3 regions of the Bartonella kosoyi genome follow, and region 3 is predicted to be linked to each of the others. Evidence: predicted binding sites of a transcription regulator. Region 3 holds the regulator's gene; each other region holds the start of a gene.
The links. The regulator LexA, encoded in region 3, represses DNA repair genes until DNA is damaged. The targets are predictions, from matches to a motif close to TGTTCNNNNTGTGTTCNG.

Region 1 (7,325 bases), 700 kb from region 3:
ACACGAACGAGATCAACAGCGTTTAACTTATCCGTTAAATCATCGGTGACACCAACAACAGCACTCCCCTTGCCATCCTCTGAAATAGTGATAAAAGCAACGACCCCAGACCCAATCTGTTTTTTCCCAGAATCAACGAGCGCTTTAAGATCCCGTGGTGGAATATTATTTACAACACGTCCCATAAAAGAAAGTTCATTGATGATAGTAATATCACTTTGACCTCTTTCTGTTATTCCCCCACTCAATACCATTTTCTTACGCACATTATTCAACTCTTTTTCAAGTTTACGACGATCATCAAGCAAAACTCTCACCCGTTCTTCTAAATCAGAAGAAGAAGTTTTTAAAAGATCGGCAATTTCACGGATACGTACATCTTGGCGGCTAAGATAAAGACGCGCTGCGGCACCTGTTAAAGCTTCAATACGCCGCACTCCAGCTGAAACAGAACTTTCAGAAACAATATGAATCAAGCCAATATCGCCTGTTCTTTCCACATGTGTCCCTCCACAAAGCTCAATTGACCAATGCTTTTTTAATCCGCCCTGTTCAAGTGGCGCCCCCATAGAAACAACGCGAACTTCATCCCCATATTTTTCCCCAAAGAGTGCCATTGCTCCTTCAGAAATTGCCTCATCAACAGCCATGAGGCGCGTTATCACTTTATTATTTTGCAAAACAATCTCATTGGTTAAATCTTCTATTTTTTTTAATTCTTCTGCCGAAATAGCTTTTGGATGAGAAAAATCAAAACGTAATCGTTCTGGCGACACAAGAGAGCCCTTTTGAGTCACATGAGATCCCAATACTTGACGTAAAGCCTCGTGTAATAAATGGGTAGCAGAATGGTTCGCGCGGATTTTTTTACGACGAACAACGTCAACGGTTAATTGCACACAATCAGACCTCGCTGCCTGACCAGATTTAACTTCTCCAAGATGAATAAAAACACCATCAGCCTTTTTCTGAGTATCATGCACTTCAAAAATAAAATCTTCACCAGAAATGATACCGCTATCACCAATTTGCCCACCAGATTCGCCATAAAAAGGGGTCTGATTTAGCACAAAAATAGCTTTCTGCCCTGAAGAAACCTCATCAACAATTTTACCATCACACACAAGAGCTGTAAGAATACCTTCAGCTTTTTCTGTTTCATAACCTAAAAATTCTGTAACCCCTACCTGATCACGAACAGAAAACCAAATTGTCTCTGTTACAGCTTCACCTGAACCAGACCAATGGGCACGGGCTTCTTCTTTCTGGCGTTCCATTGCTTTATCAAAGGCATCAACATCAACAGATATTCCACGACGCCGAAGCACATCCTGCGTCAAATCAAGTGGAAAACCATAGGTATCATAAAGCTTGAAAGCAACTTCACCATTTAAATGATCCCCTTCCTTAAGCTTGGCACTTTCTTCATTTAACAAACCCAGCCCCCGTTCAAGCGTTTTACGAAAACGTATTTCTTCTAATTTTAAAGTTTCCGAAATCAAAGATTCAGCCCGCACCAATTCGGGATAAGCTTGTCCCATTTCGCAGATGAGAGCAGGCAAAAGCTGCCACATTAAAGGTTCTTTAGCACCAAGAAGATGCGCATGACGCATAGCACGACGCATAATGCGACGTAAAACATATCCCCTTCCCTCATTGGAAGGAAGAACACCATCCGCAATCAAAAATGCAGATGAGCGAAGATGATCAGCAATAACACGATGGCTCGCCACAAAATCCCCCGTTGCCTCAACACCTGTTATCTTTTCTGATGCTCCAATTAATACACGAAAAAGATCAATGTCATAATTATCATGAACACCCTGTAAAACAGCAGCAATACGCTCTAATCCCATACCGGTATCGATAGAAGGATGAGGCAAATCAACACGCTCTTCCTTAGAAAGCTGCTCATACTGCATAAAAACAAGGTTCCAAATCTCAATAAAGCGATCACCATCTTCTTCCATACTTCCAGGGGGACCACCCAAAATTTCATCACCATGATCATAAAAAATCTCCGAACAGGGACCACAAGGGCCTGTTTCTCCCATTGACCAAAAATTATCAGCTGTCGCAATACGAATGATTTTTTCATCTGGAAGACCTGAGATTTTACGCCATAATTCACAAGCAACATCATCACTTTGATAAACTGTTACCAACAATTTATCTTTTGGTAGACAAAACTCTTTTGTTAAAAGATCCCATGATAAAAAAATGGCCTCTTCTTTAAAATAATCACCGAAAGAAAAATTCCCCAACATTTCAAAAAACGTATGATGGCGCGCCGTATAGCCAACATTATCAAGATCATTATGTTTTCCACCCGCACGAACACATTTTTGTGCTGTTGTCGCCTTTTTATAAGGATACTGTTCAAGTCCTGTAAAAACATTTTTAAACTGCACCATTCCTGCATTTGTAAACATGAGTGTAGGATCATTGCGTGGAACAAGTGGGCTAGAAGAAAGAACTTGATGCCCATGACGATGAAAATAATCCAAAAATGTTGACCGGATATTATTAACACTATTCATATCTACACCTGCAGAATACCGCAAAAACCTTAAAAGAAAAATCTCCCCATTAAATATCCTCTTTGCCACGCATGGAGTCAATTTAATCAAAGAACGGAATATTTATTAAAAAAAATTGAGAAAAAATGACTGTATATTTAAAAACTCAAAAAAATAAAAAAAGAAAACATCTTAAATAAAAAAATTATAGACGAAAAAACAGCCTATCAAAGGACTTCATCACCTTCCGTATTTTCAGACCCTGCATTTTCTAACAATTCAATCGCAATCAAACCAGCATTTTGACGCAAAGCCGTTTCAATTTCTGCCGCTATTTCTGCATGTTCGCGTAAAAACTGTTTTGCATTTTCACGTCCCTGTCCTAAGCGTTGAGAATTATAAGAAAACCACGAGCCAGATTTTTCTACGATACCCACTTTGACTCCTAAATCAATCAATTCACCTAGCTTGGAAATCCCTTCTCCATAAATAATATCAAACTCAACCTGTTTGAAGGGAGGAGCCAACTTATTCTTCACCACTTTAACACGAGTCTGATTGCCAACAATCATATCCCGATCTTTAATAGAGCCAATACGGCGAATATCCAAACGAACAGAAGCATAAAACTTTAAAGCATTTCCTCCCGTTGTTGTTTCAGGCGAACCAAACATCACACCAATTTTCATGCGAATTTGATTAATAAAAATCACCATACAGTTAGAGCGAAAAATAGAAGCTGTGAGTTTCCGCAAAGCTTTGCTCATCAATCGCGCCTGTAATCCTGGTAAAGCATCACCCATTTCACCATCAATTTCTGCTCGCGGTGTTAAAGCTGCAACAGAATCCACAACAAGCACATCAACGGCCCCAGAACGAACCAATGTCTCTGTAATTTCCAACGCCTGTTCACCAGTATCTGGCTGAGAAATGAACAAATTCTCTAAATCAACCCCAAGCTTACGCGCATAGATAGGATCAAGCGCATGTTCAGCATCAATAAAAGCGCAAATTCCCCCTCCTTTCTGAGCCTCAGCAATAGCATGCAGCGCCAATGTTGTCTTTCCAGAACTTTCTGGTCCATAGATCTCCACAATACGCCCCTTGGGTAACCCACCAATCCCTAAAGCAATATCCAAGGATAATGATCCTGTTGGAACTGTTTCAATTTCAATAACTTGCTCTTTTTGCCCAAGACGCATAATCGAGCCTTTACCAAAAGAACGTTCAATTTGTGAGAGAGCAGCATCGAGAGCTTTTGTTTTATCCACGATTATATCCTTGACCGACTCATAATAATCTAACACTTAAAGTGTATATTGCCCTTTTAATTTAACTAAAGCCTTGAGTTTAGATTTTCACAGACTATTTTCATTTCTATCCACACGTCATGTCTATAACATATCATGACCACCAAAATAAAGAACTGGCATTCGCTATCTTATGACACAACATAAATTCCAAATAAAATAATACTTTCTATAAGAGAGCAAGTTAACACATTTATCTCTCTCTAGAAAAGAAACAATTTAAATTTCAACACAATGTTTAACCTTCCTGCTTACCCCTATGTCCCTAAGAAAAAACGCCCCCCTTAATCGCATAAAAACGCCTCATCAATCAAAACCACCCCCTATTACATCAAAGAACAGAACACCTTTGTGTTGCATATTCACACGCTTTTTTAAGAAGCATCTTTCAACGCTCGTTATACCCATTTTGTGACAGCACTCATGAAATGATGTATGCAAAATGTTGAGTACCAACCTCTTTACGCTTGGAACAACTCAGCACCACGATCATTACACCACCACACACTTTCCCCCCAATGTTGCGATGGCTCTCAACATTTGAAATTCTTTATAAAAGCTATTTTTAGTTTTTTCCTGTACAGTTTTTATCACATGTCAATCCAGCATGTAATATACAAACGAATGGTTATGATTGATGAGATTTGGAACGAAAATATCATACAGTATTTGAGCTCTCATTCAACATACAAAACAGTGGAACATCACTATAAATCAATATCTTAGTCAATTAAAACCACAAAAATAAAGTAGCTTTAAGAGTTGAATGACATATTTCCTAAATTTGAATCCATAAAAAGGTATGCCTTTGAAGAGATCAAAAAATTGTTCTACGATAATGCAACAAGTGTTTAAATATAAACTAAAGTTCATACGACGACATGAGGAATAAAAAATAAATTCAAAATCAATAAAAAATGTGTTCCAATCCCAATTTTATGGTTGGTTTTTACGTTTTTTGCGCAATTGTTTCCACCATTCAAGACGCTTCACAATTTCACGCTCAAATCCACGCTCAACGGGTTTATAATAACTCTGGCGCCCAAGTTTTTCAGGAAAATATTCTTGTCCAGAGAAAGCATCCGGTTCATCATGGTCATAACAATACCCCTCTCCATACCCTTCCTCCTTCATCAACTTCGTCGGTGCATTAAGGATATGTTTAGGAGGTGGTAAAGAACCATTTTTTTGTGCACAACGCCGTGCAGCTTTATACGCGAGATATGTCGCATTTGACTTTGGTGCAGTTGCAACATAGAGACATGCCTGTGCCAAAGCCAATTCTCCTTCTGGTGACCCTAAATAATCATAAGCATCTTTTGCCGCATTACAAATAACAAGAGCTTGAGGATCCGCCAAACCAACATCTTCAACAGCCATACGAACCAATCTTCGCCCAATATAGAGAGGATCTTCACCAGCATCTAACATACGTGCTAAATAATAAAGCGCCGCATCAGGATCAGAGCCACGAACAGATTTATGCAACGCTGAAATGAGATTATAGTGCCCATCTCGTCCTTTATCATAAATGGGTGCACGACGCTGGATAACTTTTTGCAAAGCACCAGCATCAAGAATTTCTCCCGAGCGCGCAACAGACCAAACTTCCTCTGCTAATGTCAATGCTACCCGTGCATCACCATCAGACATCCCTATCAAAACGTCTCTAGCACCATCATCCAAGGGAAGAAGCTTTCCTTCCACCTCTTCAGCACGCTTCAAAAGCATGCCTAAACTTTCATGATCATGAGAAAAAAATGTTAAAACCCGTGCACGCGAAAGAAGAGCAGCATTAAGTTCGAAAGAAGGATTTTCCGTTGTTGCACCGATAAGTATTACAGTACCATTTTCCATCACAGGAAGAAAACTATCCTGCTGTGCACGATTAAACCGATGAATTTCATCAACAAAGAGAAGCGTTTTATCCCCAGACATAAAACGTCTCTGTGCAACTTCAAAAATCTTTTTAAGTTCAGAAACGCCTGTAAAAATAGCAGAAACTTGTTCAAACGCGAAATTTGTTTCAAGTGCTAACAAGCGTGCAACTGTTGTTTTTCCCGTCCCTGGAGGTCCCCAAAAGATCAGCGATCCAATTGAGCCCGCTGCCACCATCCGTGAAAGCAAACCATCTTCTCCAATTAAATGCCTTTGTCCCACAACGTCATTGAGAGAACAAGGACGCATTCTTTCTGCAAGTGGCTGATTTTTATTAACTTTAGGATCAAACGACGAAGTAAAAAAATCTTTCTTCAAAAAAACCTCAACGAATAAATTGGCGAATATACATACCATCACGTTCATATTCCAATTGCCAAGTACGTGAACGCGTTTGCATAAGAACCTTTTTCAACTGATGAACTGTTTGAATTTTATGGCCATTTACAACACGTAAGATATCTCCGGGCCGAAAAATTCCAGAAGCATTGCTCATTTCATCAAGATTGGTAATCACAACACCTTTTGCCGATATAGGAAGATGAAAACGTCGACTATTTTGCGGTGTTAAATCTAACACTTCGGCACCAGCAAGAGGGCTATCACCCGTAATTTTTTCAGATTTCACAGATGCAATTTCCGATATTGATGCAACCGTTATTTGTGTTTTTAAAGTTCTGCCATTTCGTAAATATTCTAAAGCAAGGCTATGACCAACATCAGCCGTCATCAAACGATACCCAAGGCTATCTGGACTATCAACGCGCACCCCCTGTATACTCAAAATAACATCACCTACTTTCAAGCCGGCTTTTTCAGCAGGACTGTCTTTAATAACTTCAACGATAAGAGCCCCATAGGGACGTTCTAAACCTAAACCACCAGCAATATCGGGTGTAATATTTTGAAAGGATGCCCCAATATAAGGCGGCACAAAATATTCTCCACCACGTTTAACAGTAGCAAGCATCACTTTTACAAGATTAACTGGAATAGCAAAACCAATCCCTACAGAGCCACCGGAACGCGAATAAATAGCCGTATTAATTCCGATTAATTGCCCCTTCATATCAATTAAAGCGCCACCAGAGTTTCCTGGATTAATGGCAGCATCTGTTTGAATAAAAAAGTCAAAATCAGAAATCCCAACACGTGTACGCGCTTGCGCTGAAACAATACCACTTGTAACCGTTTGACCAACACCAAAAGGATTACCAATAGCCAAAACAAGATCACCAACTTCAACAGTATCAGAATCTCCCAAAGGAAGAACAGGAAACTGAATATCTTTTGCGTCAACTTCAAGAATGGCAATGTCCGTCGCTTCATCTTTGAGCACGACCTTACTCTCAAACTCTCGCCCATCAGAAAAAGCCACTTTAATTTCGCTTGCATCTTTAATGACATGATAATTTGTAACAATTAAACCACGTGCGTCAACAATCACGCCTGATCCTAATGATGATTGCTTACGGACAGGAAAATTATTTTGCAAACGACCAAAAAATTGCTCAAAAAATGGATCACCCTCAAAAGGTGATCGCGCTCTAATTTGTCG
Region 2 (7,325 bases), 570 kb from region 3:
AGTTGATTTGTGAGATTACGAATGATGGGGAATGGGGTTATCCCTTGTCTTGTGAAGAGATGGATCGCGAGCTAGAAAAAGCGCTTGATATTCAATTAGGTAGATATCAAAATGAAAAAAATAAAAAATACGTATTGACTTTAAAGGAAAGGTCGTTTATTAAGGTTGGCAAGTGCTCAAAACACTGTAATACGAGCGGATAGGTTACGAAACGACCTCTTCCCATATTTCTAAAATATACTGGCTTTCTTTTGTGCTGTTATTGGCATATAACGATTTTGCCGGGTGTGGTTATACTATACAATACCCTTCATAGGGGAAAGTGTAACGACGGTCTCGTATCCGTGTTTTGAGCGCCCGGCGCCCTTATGGGTTGTCAATCAAAATGTTAAAATACGAGGTAGTTATTATGCAAAATTCTGTAAAAAAATATCAACTCACAAATCAAACAATTCTTCGTGAGGGTAAAAAACTTTATCGCATTAAGGCGTTAAGAGATTTCGGTGATGTTAAAGCTGGTCAACTTGGTGGTTATATTGAATCTGAAGAAAATCTTTCCCATGATGGTAATTGCTGGGTTGGTGATCAGGCCATTGTTGTGAGCCCTGGTCGTGTTTACGAAAATGCGCAGGTTTATGGCAATGCAGGTGTTGGTGGTTTTGTATATGGTAATGCTCGCGTCTACGATTCAGCAAAGGTTTTTGCCAATGCCCATGTGTATGATAATGCCCATGTTTTCGATAGTGCAAAAATTGTAAGTAAAGTGCATGTTTATGAAAATGCCAATGCATGTGGCATGGCTATTGTTACTAAGAATATTTGTGGTGACACAATGAATAATGTTTATACAGAACGCCTTTCTCCTTATGGTGAAATTTGCTTTGTTATGTGTCGTCCTCATAGGAAAACAGCTTAAATAACGCGCGGGCGCGGCGGGGGCGCCCCCTTTTAAACATTTCATTTTAAAATTTAAATCTTTTTATAAAGGAATAGTGTTATGCAAAAGAAATTTGCACTCACAAATGAAACGCGTATATTTAATAATAAAACTCTTTATCGCATTAAAGCTTTAAGAGATTTTGATGATGTCAAAGCTGGGGCTTTAGGCGGCTTTATTGAAAGTGAAAACAATCTCTCTCATGATGGCAACTGCTGGGTTTATGATAATGCTCTTGTTTTAAGTCCAGCCCATATTTACGAAAATGCCAAGATTTTTAATAAGGCTATTATAATGGGTAATGTTTATGGCAATGCTCATGTGTATGACAGTGCCCGCGTTTATGCAAATGCTCATGTTTATGACAATGCGCATCTTTCTTATAATGCTTGGGTTTATCATCAGGCGCGGGTTTATGGCAATGCAAAATTATCAGGAAGTGCACGTATTCATGGCAATGCTGAGGTTTATGATTATGCTGTTGTTAGTGGTGCTGCTAAAATTTATGGCAAGGTTTATGGTCGTGCTAGTGTGGGGTGCCATGCTGAGATTAAAGGCTGTGTTTATGGCAATGCAAAAATCTCCGGTTATTTCATGGTTATAGGTAATGTTTATGGTAATGCAAGGTTAAAAAGACATAGTGATCTTTATTGGGTTCCTAAAGATTGTGAGGTTTATGAAAGCGATACCGTTGTAAAGATTAGTGAAAATAACGCTGCGTAAATAATGGCGCGGGGCGCGGCGGGGGCGCCTCTCTTTAAACCTCTTATTAAAAATTTATTCAAATGTTAGATTAGGGAGCTACCTATGACCACTAAAAATGTATCCAAAAAATATGAAATTACTGACGAAATCAAAGAAGTTTGCGATGCAGAAACCCGTCAACCTAAACACTTTTATCGCATACGCGCATTAAGGGATTTTGATGATGTAAAGGCTGGTGATTTAGGTGGTTTTATTGAAAATGAAAGCAACCTCTCTCATGATGGGAATTGCTGGGTTTACGATAACGCTATGGTTTCACATGGTGCTATTGTTAGTGAAAATGCAAAGGTACGTAATGATGCTTGTGTTTTTATGGAAGCAAGGATAGCAGGAAATGCAGTGGTTAGTGATAAAGCACGGGTTCTTGAAAAGACCGCTTATATTCATGGCAATGCAAAAATATGCGATAATGCAGTAATTTGTGGTGAAATTTATGGGAATGCCATTGTTTGTAATAAAGCCATGGTATCTCCAGAAGCAAGAATTTATGACAATGCAAAAATTTTGAATAGTGCTTGTGTTGCTGGCTTTATTTATGGGAATGCAAAAATATCGGGGTCGGCTTGTATTTATCCCGAGGCAGAGATTTATGATAATGCATGCATTCAAGGAAAAGTTAAAGTTTATTTCTCTGTAAAAATTAATGGCAATACCGTTATTAAAGGCAATAGAAAAATTTATAAAGATATTGATGGTAGTGAACAAACTTTAGATAAAACAGCGTAAATAAGTGGCGGGGGGCTGGTTTATAGCAAAAAGGAAAGCCGCGTCCTTTGAAGACACGGCTTTTGATTCCAAAACCAATCCAAAACTACTTTTTGATAGATACAAACAAAAAGAGGAAAATACCTCCTCATTACACAAAACGTATCAAAATGCAAGACTTAATACATAAAAACCGCATCAAAATGAATTGATACGGCTTTTATAACTAATGAATCAAACAAAATAGAATTGAAAATTAAACACAAAAGCGTTTAAAAAAAATCTTTTCACTACTAAAATACATATTTTGTGTATAAACACAAGTTTATTTCAAATATTTGATGATGATTGTTCATATGATAAAGCCGCGCTCTTTATGAACGCGGCTTCTGTTTTGCGATGTGTTTCTGTTATCGTTATTCGTAAGTTTACGAACACCTCTTTTATTGCACATTACGTATCAAAACACAAGCAAATAAGTAAAATAAAAACAGGATTAATTCTTTAGATTCAGTTTATTAAAACTATTTTTGCTTGTAATAATATAGCATAATGTGTTATATTATTGTTATGTATCAGTTATTTCCGTTTCTAAGTACCATTTCCCATAAAAAGGATAGCAAAGCAAATGCTTAATAAAGTGATGTTAATTGGTCATTTAGGTGCAAATCCTGAAAGCAAAACAATGTCATCTGGCGCCGAGGTGGTCAATTTTCGTATGGCAACTTCTGAAAGCTACACAGATAAGGCAACCAATAAGAAAGTAGACAAAACAGAATGGCATTCCATTGTGGTGTTTAATTCGCATTTGGCAAAAATAGCACTCCAGTATCTCAATAAAGGCAGCAAAGTTTATATCGAGGGGCAGCTTCAAACGCGTAAATGGCAAGATAAAAACGGTATTGAACGATATACAACAGAAGTCATTTTGCCTTCGTACAAAGGCGACTTAAAGCTTTTAGATGCCAAAAATGATGATAATCAAGAGCAGTCATCATCTGCTTATGCAAGCATTCACAGACCTCTTGATATGCCTACAAACTCTTTAAATGATGATGTTCCTTTTTAAATAGAGGGTATAAGTGAAAAGAAACAAGAGGGGACGCCCTAAAATCATAGGGCAAATAAGAGAAGCCAATGGTCGTATATCACGTGCAAATCCGTATCATATCAAAAAACACAATAAAGTCAATAGTTTGTTTGTAATTATTTTATATGAATCCACTTAAGAATCCATCTTTTTATGCATGTTTAAATTGACCATTTTTTACATAGGATTGCTATGTGTGAATAGACCATAAAAAGCAAATCATGGTGCAAATATTATAACGCATGTAAACGTTCATATGAAATGAAAAGCAGATATTATTCATAACAGTTTATAAATTTTATGATACGTTTTTATCATAGCACAAATCACATTGTTTAAAAATTTAGTTGTTTGAAATTATCGATAACATAAATTGTATACGTTTAAAGAATGGTATGAGTTTTACTCTTTTTTGAGCTAAACCTTCAAAGGAATAATCGTTTGAAGCAGTCATAAGCTTATAGGTTTAATTCATAAAGATTGCATAAAAGGATTAAGGATAAGATCGCTTTTAAAACGCTTACTAAAAATTTAGAAAACGATAAGCAGGCATTATACAGACCCTATCATCACAATAAATATGAAATTCAAAACGTCATATCTTATGAAATTGAAAACCTTTATGAATGATCTAACGCAAGCAAGCAAAAAATGTTTTAAGAGTATAAATTGAAAGATATGAAAGCAAACGAGGTCAATCCAAAATTGGATTGGTTGCTTTTTCCAGCCCAAATATGGACCGGCTAAATTTTAAAGAAATTAGGTTTTAAAGAAAAGTGAAAATACGCTTATGAGAGCCTCTCTAAATGAATGTTTAAACGTTTGAAACGGATGTTTATAACAGTTTTTAAAGCCTTGCGTTTGATAAAAGCGGTTGTTTGGTTGTTTATTGTCTTTATGAGAGCTTGTTTTAAAAGAAGCATTTTGATCATGTGCTTTATTTCAAAAGACCACCTCAAAAATGAGGGAGTTATGATTGATAGGTTTAATAGCAACGAAAAGCGTTTATAGGCTTTCTTATTCAAATGAATGATTAAAGATCATATGCATCATCATTCCTTTTGATAAGTTTTCATATCTTTAATAAAGCGCTTGCAATATGATACGTTTTGTATATATGAATTAACTCCTCCATTGTGGATGATTAATTTTAATCATTAGAATCGTTCTTAGAAAGCCGCGTCATATCAATTGGCACGGCTTTTTTTTGAATTCTTTCTTTTATGATGGGTTTATAACCATCAAGAAGGCGCTCCCATACCTATTTTTATTCTGTTTTATCAATAATCTTAACGACATTATTGTTTTCATAAACCTCATAATTTTTAGGAACTAACTTTGCTTTGCTTTTTGTGTTGATTATTGCATTGCCATAAGCACGCCCCCAGATCGTTGCACAATGTGAGATTTTTGCATTGCCATAAACAGAGCCATAAACCTCACAAGAGCCCCCCACGCGTGCATTGCCATAGACCTTGCCATAAATCTTTGCACGACCATTAATAACAGCATAATTATAAATTTTTGCATGGCTATAAATACAAGCAGAGCCACAAACCTTGGCATGACCATAGACGCGGGCATAACTAAAAACCGTAGCATCATAAGAAACATGGGCATGGTCATAAATATGAGCATCAGCAAGAACGCGAGCAGCACCACTCACATGAGCATTGCCATAAATATTGCCATACACATGAGCATTGCCATAGACAAAAGCATTGTCATAAATCTTGGCATATTGAGAGATAAAAGCCTTGCTATAGACCTCGGCATTGCCATAAACTAGACCACAGACTTGCGAATAATGCCGTATTTTTGCATCATCATAAACACGGGCATGACCATAGACACAAGCATCATCATAGACCCAGCAATTGCCATCATGGGATAGGTTAACTTCCTTTTCGATAAAACCGCCTAAAGCACCCGCTTTTATATCATCAAAATCTCTTAAAGCCCGAATGCGATAAAGGCTTGTAATATTTCGAGTAAGTGCATGTTTGATTTTTTTGATTTCACTGGTTAATTCGTATTTTTTACACATAGGGATACCCTCACAATCTAATGTGATAAACAGTTGATAAAATTTGAAATGGAAAATTTATTTAGAAAGCAGGCGCCCCCACCGCGCCCGCCGCTGCTTTATTGATTAAACCCAGACAATCTCTAATTCGCTATAAGGGGAAAGCTGTTCAATATAGGTTTTTATTTTAGTAGACCCACCGACATTTTCACGAATAACAGCAATGCCATGGATATGAGCATTTTCATAAACATGCACGTTATTTGCTATACGAGCGTATTCATAAACCCTAGCATTGTCATAAATATAGGCATTATCATAAATAATAGCATTGCCATAGACATGAGCATTGCCATAGACATGGGAATTATTAGAAACAGCAGCCTTGCCATAAACATGCGCATGACCATAGATATAACCAGCCACGATAGCGTTGTTGTAAACTCTTGCGTTTTCATAAACATGACCATTTTTAAACACAAGAGCATCATCATAGACCCAGCAATTGCCATCATGAGAGAGGTTGCTTTCACTTTCAATAAAGCCGCCCAATTGACCAGCTTTAACATCAGAAAAGTCTTTTAATGCTTGGATACGATAAAGAGTATGATTCCCTAATACACGCGTTTCATTTGTGAGTGTAAACTTTTTTTGCATAACACAATTCCTTTATAAATAGATTTAAATTTTAGAAGGAGATGTTTAAAGGAGGGCACCCCCGCCGCGCCCGCACGTTATTTATGCAGCTTTATTTTCACTAATCTTTACAACGGTATCATTTTCATAAATTTCACAATCTTCAGGAATCCCATATGCATAGTAAAAGTTTTGTTTGACATATGAATAACCATCTCTTTTTAACCTTGCATTGCCATGCACCAAACCTCTAATGGTGTGATAACCAGTCACTTTAGCATTGCCATAAACAGAACCGTAGACTTGAGTATACCCTCCCACGCTAGCCTTGCCATAAACCTTGCCATAAATTTTAGCAGCACCACTGATAACAGCATGATCATAAACCACGGCATTGCTATAAATACGCGCATTTCCTGATAATTTTGCATTGCCATAAACAGTACCCATTATAATAGCGTTATTAAAAACCTTGGCATTTTCATAAATATGGGCTGGATTTAAAACAAGAGCATTATCATATACCCAGCAGTTGCCATCATGAGAGAGATTATCTTCACTTTCAATAAAGCCGCCCAATTGACCAGCTTTAACATCAGAAAAGTCTTTTAATGCTTTAATGCGATAAAGAGTTTTATGATTAAATACACGTGTCTCATTTGTGAGTGCAAACTTCTTTTGCATAGCACAATTCCTTTATAAAAAGATTTAAATTTTAAAATGAGATGGTTAAAGAGGGGCGCCCCCGCCGCGCCCGCGCCATTATTTACGCAGCGTTATTTATAGCCTGATCAGCACCACAGACATCTTCAGAAAATTTCTTATTTTCATTAAGCACCGCATTGCCATAAATCGTTGTAAATTGGCAAATTTGTGCCTTGCCACTCACATGAGCATTATCATGAATTTTTGCACAGGGACCAACACGCGCCGAGCCAGAAACCTTGGCATTATCATAAATATTGCTCCCATCATAAACTATAGCCTTATCAAAAACATGAGCATTACCATAAGCTTTTGACCACGTAGCAAGGCGTGATTTACCGTAGACATGGGCATCATTAAACACAAGCCCACTCACATGAGCATTTTCATAAACACGGGCGTTATCGTAAATAAGAGCCCCCTCCGTAATAACGGCATTATCACTCACAACGGCATTGCCA
Region 3 (11,035 bases):
TACATGAGCCACTCCTCCCATCCAAAGATCAGCATCAAGAATCATTATATAGGAAAAAACTTTTTTATTTCTGCAAATTAAAGAATTATTGAGAATTAAAGAAAAAATTTTAAAGCATGAAAGATGCAAAGACTTTTGGGCTTTTTTATTATTAGTACGTTGATTTATTTATAATAAATGATCACTTTTTTACCTTTCATAAGTAAGATTAGGATAGGGGTGAAGATTAAGATTATTAAAGAGAGTGTAAAAATACTTTTTATAAATCTCTCAAATACTAAGGATTTTTGCAAAACATAAGAGCTTTGCAAAATGTATGATGTATCTTTATATCTTCATACATGTAAAGAGAGTCATGCCTAATAGCTTTACAGTTCCCCTCTTCACGAACACTGTCATAAAATAGATTTTAGAGCATATATTTCTTTAAAATGGGCACCTGTGAATTGGCAATAAAGTATATTTTGTTTGAAATGTTCAGTCTACGTGAAGGGGGGGACTCCATTAAGAAATCGAGTAAAAAATCGAGAAAAAATGAGGCAACACGTAATCTCCTCATAATTACCTTATATGCTTTTGAAGGCTGCAAAGAGGAATCAAAAGAGAATATTGTTTCGCAAATTAGATTGTGTAATCATTTCAGATGATTACATAAACACATTCATGCAGTCTACTTTCCTTCAATTTAGCAAAAGCGATTACAACAAAAAAAGTACGCGCTTTATCAGAAAACACTGTCATAAAAGCAAGAATAGACTAGCAATCAATTGGAGAGACACATCAAGTTATTATTAATAATAATACTCCCCCCTTTTTTCTTTCTATTTGAAAATGATATTGATTAAAAATCAACGCATTTTTCTTAAAACAGTTGTAGCCAATTGACCTTTGTTCTTTTGTTGAGCTTATTTATAGAAGCAACTTGATCGAATGGCACCGGCTTATCAACCATGATAGGACCAATTTCTGGCAATTTCACTGCAACATTTTTATTGCGTTGTTCCTGTGAAACAGGATCTGCTTTAGCTAATCCTTCTTTGTTCTCTGTGTTACGCTCCTTGAACAAAACAGTTTCTCTTTTTTTCGAAACGCTTTCTGACGCTAATGAGTATGAGTCCGTATTTCCAGGAGTATAAGAGGCCATTAAATATGCACCATCATAATAGCCAATGGGTGCTTCAGCAATATATTCTACTTTAACATCTGCAACGCCCCTATCTACATAACCAAGTATTGTTGCAGCTTGCTTTGATAAATCAATGATACGGTCTTTCATAAAAGGTCCGCGATCATTCACTCTAACAATGAGTGAAGATCCATTTTTCAAATTAGTAACACGAGCATAGCTAGGTAAAGGCATTGTAGGATGAGCAGCAGTCAGAAGGTTCATGTCATAAATTTCACCGTTTGCTGTTAAACGCCCATGAAAATCTGAACCATACCATGATGCTTCGCCAACACGTGTATACGTTGGATCATTTTCAGGATAATACCACTTTCCTTTTATCTGGTAAGGTTTACCAACAATCGCCCGCCCATGTTTTTTTGCTTCTGCTTGATTTTTATTATTGGATATTTGTTTCGGTAGAACAGAAGTATTTACGTCAATTGGTTTATTATGATAGAAATCTTTTATTGAAAAATGTGCGGTTTCGCTTGCGCAACAAGACACCAATGATTGAGAAACAACGATCATAGAAAATAATTGAAATGTCTGCTTGATAATAGAAGTAAATTTCTTTTTACTATTTGAAGGCATCTATTCAGTCCACTTATTTTTGTTAAGTACTACTGTAAAAACCACGTCACGCTTTCTATACGCGAGAGGAGGGTTCACGTTTTTAAATGATATCCCTCGCGCATATACCATCCTTGAATTCGCTTCTTTTATCAAAAAATTAACACATTGTTAACCATTTTATGATTGTCATAAGAAATAAATGCACTATATAAAAAAGTCCAAAGATAAAATATATATAAATCAATATCTTATAGAAAATCATCTTATAAGATAAGCTGTGAATAAACACAAATTGTGAATAAGTATCGATTTTACCAACTTGTTTCACGTGATGCGGTGGGCATTAAAACACGGTCTATGAATTACAAAAACGAGTAGCCACACTTGTTATCAACACAAGTGTAATTATATCACAAGCTTTAAAGCTCTTTCGGGTTGGGCAGAGGAGCACTCTATAGCAAAACAGTTGATAGAAAAGGATTGGCTATAGAATAAATCAAAAAATTCCAAAAAGAATTAGCGGAGACAAAAAACTAAAAAGAATCAAAGAAACAAAGATCATCAAACTTCTGTATAGCTTATCCATATCATATAAATTTGGTGAGCGCGCAGGGATTCGAACCCTGGACCTACTGATTAAAAGTCAGTTGCTCTACCAGCTGAGCTACGCGCTCTCACACAAGCTATCTAGTTTGCAGACTATCTAATTTGTAGAAAGTGAAGGGAACATACGGTTGACTTTTCATTTGGTCAACACCTTTTGGAAAAAATATTATTATTTTTTTTAGTTATCAATAATTTTCCGTTTTCTCCCCTTTCTTCGTCATTGTAGATAGAGTTTTTTTGATCTTCTTTTTGAAATCTCGATAAAAAAATAATCTAATGATTAAAATATCTCATAGATTCGAAGTACTAAAATTATAAGAAATCCCCCCTCCTCCTCCACACATGGGTTGTTAAACATTATGGGGAGAACAGAAAAATACCTCCTACTCTATATTATTATATTATTTTTTATACTTTATGTTTTAGTTTTCAAATTTAAAGATGAATAAAGATTTATAAAATAACATATTGATTTATAATAATTTACTTTTTTTCATTCGAATGAGAGATCTGAATACCGTAAGGTTTCTTTATTTCTAATTTTTTTGTTCCTTTTATATTGAACTCATAAAAATCATTTGTTTGCACAACATAAAGAGAAGAATAAAACGATTAAAAAAAATGAGAATACCTCTTGTATTTTTTTAATACCTCAAAATTATCGCAACATGAGGGGTGGGCAAAATAAGTACGGGGCGGCGGGAGGCTGTAGACTATTGAGATGTGAAGAAAGCATTGCCTAAGAGATTTTATGTTATTCGCAAGATCATCTTAATGGAAGCAAGCACATTAAGAGATCTCTTTTTTAAATCAATATGACAATGAACAACAATGGCATTTTGAGGACGTAACTTTTTATGGACGTGCAATGATTCTATAACGAAAGTCAATTATCCTATAGAATAAAGAAAACGTAAAACAAAAAAATTTAGTCTCATTGAAAATATCAGGCATGGCTATAAATGATGCACATTATTGTCGCTGTAGATAATTTAACTAAACAATAAAAAAAACAAAAACAATGTGGAAAATGATTCTAAATACACATAAAGTGATCCGTTAAGCTATTGAAAGAATGTATTTTTTTAACTTTTTATATGAGAAAATGCTAAAATACGTAGATATATTAAAAAAATAGAAGGATAACACTGTCCATAAAATTGAGTGTCGGATAATTCAGTTAGAGCCATAAAATATTTTTATATATCATTTAATATTAGTGTATTTTTATATACATAAAAATATTATGATAAATTTATTAAAGTAAAACTTCGCACTTATTATATATTAAATATGTCTATAAATAAAGATATTGCCTAATTAACTTTATTTATAAGATCAAAAATAAAGCAAATAATTTTGATTTAGCGAAAAAATTGTATAATTATTATATATACACGTATTTTTTACTGTAATTTTTTTGATTGGAACATTGAATGCTGACATGTAAACAATATGAGCTCCTCTTGTTTATTCACAATCATATAAAAGAAACAGGTGTTCCTCCTTCTTTTGAAGAAATGAAAAATGCTTTAGAACTTTCTTCAAAGTCTGGCATTCATAAGCTTATTATTGCCTTGGAACAACGGGGTTTTATACGTCGTTTGCCCAATCGTGCTCGTGCAGTGGAAGTGATTCGACTTCCTGAAAAAATAACATTTAACCTTTCTCTAGCCCGTAAGATTTCTCCCAGTATGATAGAAAAAAATAAAAGAGAAATATCAAAAAACTTAGCTAATCTTGGAAGTTTTGAGGAAGAAGAAAAAAAAAATATCACAATCCCCATTATGGGACGTATTTCTGCGAGTGTGCCCGCCTCTGCTATACTGCAACAAACAAGCACACTTTCTCTCCCACACGATATGGTTAATACAGGTGAGCACTATGCATTAGAAGTTAAAGACAATTCTATGGTTGAGGCTGGGATCCTTGATAAAGATACGATTATTGTAAAACGCCAAAATACAGCAATATCAGGTGAAATTATTGTCGCATTTATTGATAAAAAAGAAGCAACATTAAAACGTTATCGACGCAAAGGAACCTCTGTTGCATTAGAAGCTGCTAATCCTCACTACGAAGTACGTACATACAAATCCGAGCGTGTAGAAATACAAGGAAAACTTACCGGACTTATTCGCAAATATTAAAAACAATCCTATTATAATACGCCATACATACGCTAATAAAGTGTAGTAAAAAACTGCTGAGTATTTTAAAATATTGTGCCACACGCAGTTGATTTTCTCCCCATAGCTAAAAGATACCCCCAATAGGGGGTATAAATAAATCTAAATCCTTATCGGACGCGTTTCACTAGCCCTCTTCTCTCATATATCGTTCACTGACGTAAGGATCGACAAAACAGCTTAAAAATATTCACCACCTACTCTAAAAGAGCTTGAATGTTTTGAAGGAGTCTGTCTTATGTCATCGCTCTCAATAATAGTATGTATAATAAGATAAAATTGTAAGCATACACAAAATATTGTAGAAAAAAATCAAATCGATTTATAACAGATTGTTATCTGTAAAAATAAAGAACATTTTTTAAGTCAATAAAAGCGGAACGCAATCTTCATAGTAATTATAGGATTATCATGGTCGCACCTCGTATTAGTTTTGTCTCCCTCGGATGCCCAAAAGCACTCGTAGATTCTGAGCGAATTATTACAAGTCTCCGCTCTGAAGGGTATGAAATTTCACGTCAACATCAAGGAGCTGATGTCGTTATTGTAAATACCTGTGGTTTTCTCGACTCTGCCAGAAAAGAATCGCTAGCCAATATTGATGAAGCTCTCAAAAAAAATGGAAAAGTTATTGTAACAGGGTGTCTTGGTGCTGATCCTGATGTTATTCGTCAAACCTATCCAAATGTATTGGCTATTACAGGACCACAAGCTTATGAAAGTGTTATAGAAGCTGTTCATACAGCAATTCCTCCTATTCATGATCCTTTTCTTGATTTAGTTCCTCCGCAAGGTATTCGTTTAACACCTCGCCATTACGCCTATTTAAAAATTTCTGAAGGATGTTCTAACAGGTGTAGTTTTTGTATCATCCCTACACTGCGTGGTGATCTCACTTCACGTCCCATCGGTGATGTTCTTCGTGAGGCTGAAAAACTGGTACAAGCAGGTGTAAAAGAACTCTTGGTTATTTCACAAGATACGAGTGCTTATGGTATTGATCTTAAATATCTCGAAAACTCTTGGAAAGATCGCACAATAAAAACGAAATTCTTTGATCTTTGTCGCGAACTGGGTGATATGGGCATTTGGGTGCGTATGCATTACGTTTATCCTTATCCACATGTGGATGAGATTATCGAACTTATGGCGGCAAAAAAAATTCTCCCTTATCTGGATATTCCTTTTCAGCATGCATCACCAATTGTTTTGCGTCATATGAATCGTCCTGCTCTTATGGAAAAAACAAACCGTAGAATTGAAAAGTGGCGAAAAATATGTCCAGACCTTACTTTGCGATCAACATTTATTGTTGGATTTCCAGGCGAAACAAATGAAGATTTTAATATACTCCTTGAATGGTTAGAAGAAGCAAAAATTGAACGCGCTGGATGCTTTAAATATGAAGAAGTAAAAGGAGCCGTTGCAAATGATTTAGGATTAGAAAATATTCCTGAAGATGTGAAAGAAAACCGCTGGCATCGTTTTATGGCAAAACAACAACAAATTTCTACACATCTTTTAAAGAAAAAAATTGGAAAAAGACTCCAAGTCCTTATCGATGAAAGTCAAGGAAAGGTTGCCAAAGGACGTAGTCAATACGATGCTCCAGAAATAGATGGTGTTGTCCATATATCATCACGACGCCCCTTGCGTGTCGGTGAGTTTATCACCGTTAAAATCGAACAATCGGACGCCTATGACCTTTATGGTATAGCCGTTTAAAAATTGAACTTCTTCTCATTCTCAATGATGAAGTTTCTCATCAGAGTTTGTTTATAAAAAAGCAACGGTTCACAATAAGACTCGATTATTCATATGAATCACTTCATGAGAATTGACGAACAACCTCTGTCTTCAATGCTTGTTATACACTCTAAAAATACTTATTTTATCAAGTTCTTAAGATAATTTGGATTCGCTATTCTAAATAATGGTATTTTACCACACAACAGTAAAATATACAAAGCTCTCTCATTTTTACTTAAAAAAGGTCAAACCGATAATTATACTATTTTCCTATTTTTCCATAGTGTGACAGTCATTGCTTATTTAAAGGAAGTTTTTTAAATTGTGTTTATACACATAAGAGTCCGGCTTTGTGATATGGGGGGATATTTTTTATGGATACAATATAAGAAAATTCAAAATACAACATTTACGGGAGTTAAATTGCAAAACAGTGAATTATTATAAATAAGTGACTTAAATTGAAATTTTTAAACTTATTTTTTTAAATGCTTCATTTTTATTAACACGTTTTAAAATCAAAGAATTTCTTATCAAGTAAATGACTTGGGCGCACATTTGTTAAAGCGCGAATCATTGTATCTTTGCGTCCTGGCATTTGTCTTTCGATATTTTTCAGCATTTCTTTCATTGCCTTACGTTGTAAACCATCTTGACTACCGCAAAGATTACAAGGAATAATTGGAAATTGCATTGCTTGAGAAAATTTTTCCATATCTTCCTCAGCAGCATAGACAAGAGGACGTAGCACAAAAAGATCGCCTTCATCATTTTTAAGTTTTCCAGGCATAGCAGCTAATCGGCCACCGTGAAACAAATTCATAAAAAACGTCTCCAAAACATCATCACGATGATGCCCTAAAATTAATGCCGAACAACCCTCCTCACGTGCAATGCGATAGAGATTACCACGTCGCAATCGAGAACAAAGTGAACAATATGTCTGTGTTTCTGCCAATTTATCTGTAACAATGGAATAAGTATCTTGATATTCAATACGATAGGGAATTTTATAAGAACTCAAAAAGTCTGGAAGAATATGTTTAGGAAAACCAGGTTGTCCTTGATCAAGATTACAAGCAAGAATTTCAACGGGTAAAAGACCACGCCACTTTAAATCTAAAAGAAGCGCTAATAAACCATAAGAGTCTTTTCCGCCTGACAAAGCAACAAGCCATTTTTTTCCAGTAGAGAGCATAGAAAAATCATCCAAAGCTTGCCGCATATGACGCAAAAGTCGTTTACGTAATTTATTAAATTCCACACTTGAAGGAGCACACCGGAATATTGGATGATAATCATCTGCTTTACTTGCCAAAAGATCATCTTTCTTTTCGTTTTTTTCTATTGCCTGATATTCAATGGAAACATCATTCATAAAACCATGTCCTGCACAAGTAATAGCTCTTTTTGCAAAGATAAAAAACAAATATAAAGTAAGCTTACATTTATATTTTTTGAATTTATAAAAACAGATACGAAAAAAGAAATGGAACTATATAAGCTTATTACACGAGAATAGTGTAATAAGCTTAATACAGAACCATTTACAAAATATTTATTAACTTCAAAGATTATAAAAACAATACAATAGTTTGAAATTATAATAATAAAAGAGAAAAATTTTTTTTCATAAAAAATTATCGAGAATAAAATTCAACGACCAAATTAGGTTCCATTTGCACAGCATAAGGAACATCTGCAAACGCAGGAATACGTGTAAAGATCGCTTTCATCTGTTTATGATCTACTTCAATATAATCAGGGACATCACGTTCTGCTAATTGTACTGATTCTAAAACCAAAACAAGCTGTTTTGATTTTTCCCGAACCTCGATAACATCACCTGGTTTACAACGATACGATTGAATATTTGTACGCCGCCCATTTACATTCACATGACCATGATTAATAAACTGGCGAGAAGCAAAAATCGTAGGCACGAATTTTGCACGATAGACCACAGCATCCAAACGAGATTCTAATAAACCGATAAGATTTTCACCCGTATCACCTCGCCGACGAGCAGCTTCTACATAAGTTTTATGAAATTGCTTTTCTGAAATATCGCCATAAAACCCTTTCAACTTCTGTTTAGCGCGCAATTGCACCCCATAGTCAGAAAGTTTTCCTTTACGTCGCTGCCCATGCTGACCTGGACCATAATCACGACGATTGACAGGAGATTTTGGACGACCCCAAATATTCTCTCCCATACGACGGTCAATTTTATACTTTGTTGTTTCGCGTTTACTCATCGCATTTCCTTTAAAATAAAACACGAGATCTTGAAGACCCCAAGGAAACGCGCCCTCCTCTGCCTTTAAATACAAAAGACTGACAGAATAGCTTAACATACCAATATGCAAAGTTATCCACGGGACACGTCAATTACTGCCATTTTCTTGGAAGAAAAAGCTAGAGCATCTTTATTGATCTCGTATTCTAAAGTCAACTCTTTTCATAAGTTTTAAGCCAAATCCTTTTAACAAATGTTCTGTTGAAGCAGTGATATTTTTAGACGTCAGCAATGCAAAATCTTGATATTTCTTTATGGGGTTCTGATGTATTTTTTCAGACAAGGGCAATAATGATCTAATATGTTTGGCGATCGCTTTTGCTGGATCAATCCATTCAACGGACCATAACGCTTGTTCACGAAAGAAATTAATCAAAAAAGGATAATGCGTGCAGGCTAAAACAATAACATCCGTATATTTGCCATTTTTTTTCACAAAACATGGTAGGATTTCTTTTCTTAACGCTTCTGAATCGATAGATTTTCCCCGTAAATAATCTTCAGCAAATCCAGCAAGCTTTTCACTTCCTACAAGCTGAACATGACACTGCCCAGCAAAAGAGTTAATTAATTCATTTGTATAGGTACGTTTAACTGTTCCAGGAGTCGCTAATACGGAAATAAAACCAGTTTTTGTTTGTTCCGCAGCAGATTTAATTGCAGGAACCGTTCCTACGAAAGAGACATGAGGAAAGTTTTGTCGTAAATCTGCCATCATTAGAGTAGAGACAGTGTTGCAAGCAATCACACATAAGGCGGGATTATAGCGTGTTAAAAGATTTGTAAAAATCTTTAAAACGTGTTCTTTCAGGATATTTTCTTCCCAATTACCATAAGGAAATCCCGCATCATCAGCTACATAAATAAATTGTATTTCAGGGATAAGAACGCGCGCTTCCCTCAATACTGTCAAGCCACCAATACCACTATCAAAAAAAAGAACAGGCCGTTCATCCATCAGTTTTCACATTTGTTTTTAATTTTTTGACGATCGCGCTCTTGAGGTGCTCTACTCCCCCGTGGATATTGTGGAGAAAAATGATCCAATGAAGATATAACGCCTCGCAATAAGCGAACTTCAGATTCACTAAAGTTGGCGCGCGTAAAAACAGAGCGCAAATTTGCAAGCATAACCTCTTTCCGTTCTCGAGGCCTAAAATACCCACGGATATCCAAAGCTTCTTCTAATTGAGATAAAAAACCATGAAACACTGTTTTATTTGCAGGCTCCATTTCTGGTGCACGAAATGCCGTATCACTCACATTCTCTAAACCTGTTTTCATCCATTCATAAGACATCAAAAGAACCGCTTGTGCAATATTAAGTGATGCAAAAGCAGGATTAACTGGAAAAGTGATAATTTCATCAACAAGGCTGATTTCATCATTTTCCAGTCCCCATCGCTCCCTTCCAAAGACAATACCTGTTTTATGTCCAATATTCTCACGCTGACGGAGTACATTTGCTGCTTCGACAGCACTTTTTACCGTTTTAAATCCACATCTTTCACGTGCTGTTGTAGCAAAAACATAGTGTAAATCTGCAATTGAATCACGCAATGTATCAAAAATCACGGCGTTGTTAATGACATGATCAGCTTTGCTTGCAGCAGCTCTAGCTTTTTCATTCGGAAATGTTTCTCGAGGTTTGACTAATCGAAGCTTAGAAAGCCCAAAATTTGCCATTGCCCTTGCAACCATACCGATATTTTCAGGAAGCTGCGGTTCAACTAAAATAATAATGGGACCGTTTGTTAAATTTTCGCGATTCTTATTCGTTCCAGCCATCAACCTTACCTAGTTTCACTTAAACTATCTCCTTCTCCACTATTTTTTTTAACGTAAACTTCTTCACAGTACTCTAATGCTGTTTAATAATAAATGATAGACAACGTTATTTTCTCACTCAAAGAGTATAGATTCCCTAATAATAAATTTTCAAAGCCATTAAAGTGAACAATGGAGTTTATAACAATTTATATAAGATATCGTAGCGTTTTTTACATTAATTTTATCTTTTTTAGTAGGTAACAATGCCTACCAATCATAATCTTAGTTGAATTATGAAATCATAAATCCTAAAAAAAGGAATATGCACTTTATTCCCAAACTTTCCCCTGCAAAGCTTATCCGTCGTTATAAACGTTTCCTTGCAGATGTTAAACAAGATGATCAACATATTTTCACCGTGTCGGTACCAAATACGGGATCAATGCTTGGATTGACAGCTTCCAACGCCAACATTTGGCTTTCATATCATGAAAAAACCAAGAGAAAATATGCTTATCAATTAGAAATTGTTGAAGCCGATAATACTTTGGTTGGTATTAATACCACTTTACCCAATAAACTTGCATTAGAAGCAATTCAAAACGGATTATTACCAGAATTAAGTGGATATAAAACAATTTTAAAAGAACAACGCTATGGGACACAATCACGAATTGATTT

Region 1: recA (recombinase RecA) is a predicted target of LexA. The motif match lies at 3,915-3,932, and genes of this name have one in related genera.
Region 2: ssb (single-stranded DNA-binding protein) is a predicted target of LexA. The motif match lies at 2,963-2,980, and genes of this name have one in related genera.

What each region holds. Positions count from the first base shown of each region.
Region 1 covers NZ_CP031843.2:842,749-850,073, reverse strand. The annotation lists gene alaS (alanine--tRNA ligase) at 1-2,540, opposite strand, end outside; gene recA (recombinase RecA) at 2,747-3,790, opposite strand; gene D1093_RS03745 (replication-associated recombination protein A) at 4,766-6,085, opposite strand; gene D1093_RS03740 (DegQ family serine endoprotease) at 6,093-7,325, opposite strand, start outside.
Region 2 covers NZ_CP031843.2:974,728-982,052, forward strand. The annotation lists partial or broken gene D1093_RS04260 (hypothetical protein) at 1-119, shown strand, start outside; gene D1093_RS04265 (hypothetical protein) at 410-916, shown strand; gene D1093_RS04270 (hypothetical protein) at 998-1,660, shown strand; gene D1093_RS04275 (hypothetical protein) at 1,745-2,428, shown strand; gene ssb (single-stranded DNA-binding protein) at 3,036-3,476, shown strand; gene D1093_RS04285 (hypothetical protein) at 4,765-5,544, opposite strand; gene D1093_RS04290 (hypothetical protein) at 5,650-6,180, opposite strand; gene D1093_RS04295 (hypothetical protein) at 6,262-6,843, opposite strand; gene D1093_RS04300 (hypothetical protein) at 6,926-7,325, opposite strand, start outside.
Region 3 covers NZ_CP031843.2:1,541,898-1,552,932, forward strand. The annotation lists gene D1093_RS06715 (D-alanyl-D-alanine carboxypeptidase family protein) at 1-5, opposite strand, end outside; gene D1093_RS06720 (septal ring lytic transglycosylase RlpA family protein) at 863-1,759, opposite strand; tRNA gene D1093_RS06725 (tRNA-Lys) at 2,340-2,415, opposite strand; gene lexA (transcriptional repressor LexA) at 3,784-4,497, shown strand; gene rimO (30S ribosomal protein S12 methylthiotransferase RimO) at 4,948-6,261, shown strand; gene ttcA (tRNA 2-thiocytidine(32) synthetase TtcA) at 6,788-7,663, opposite strand; gene rpsD (30S ribosomal protein S4) at 7,926-8,543, opposite strand; gene murI (glutamate racemase) at 8,715-9,542, opposite strand; partial or broken gene D1093_RS06755 (RNA methyltransferase) at 9,535-10,372, opposite strand; gene sfsA (DNA/RNA nuclease SfsA) at 10,677-11,035, shown strand, end outside.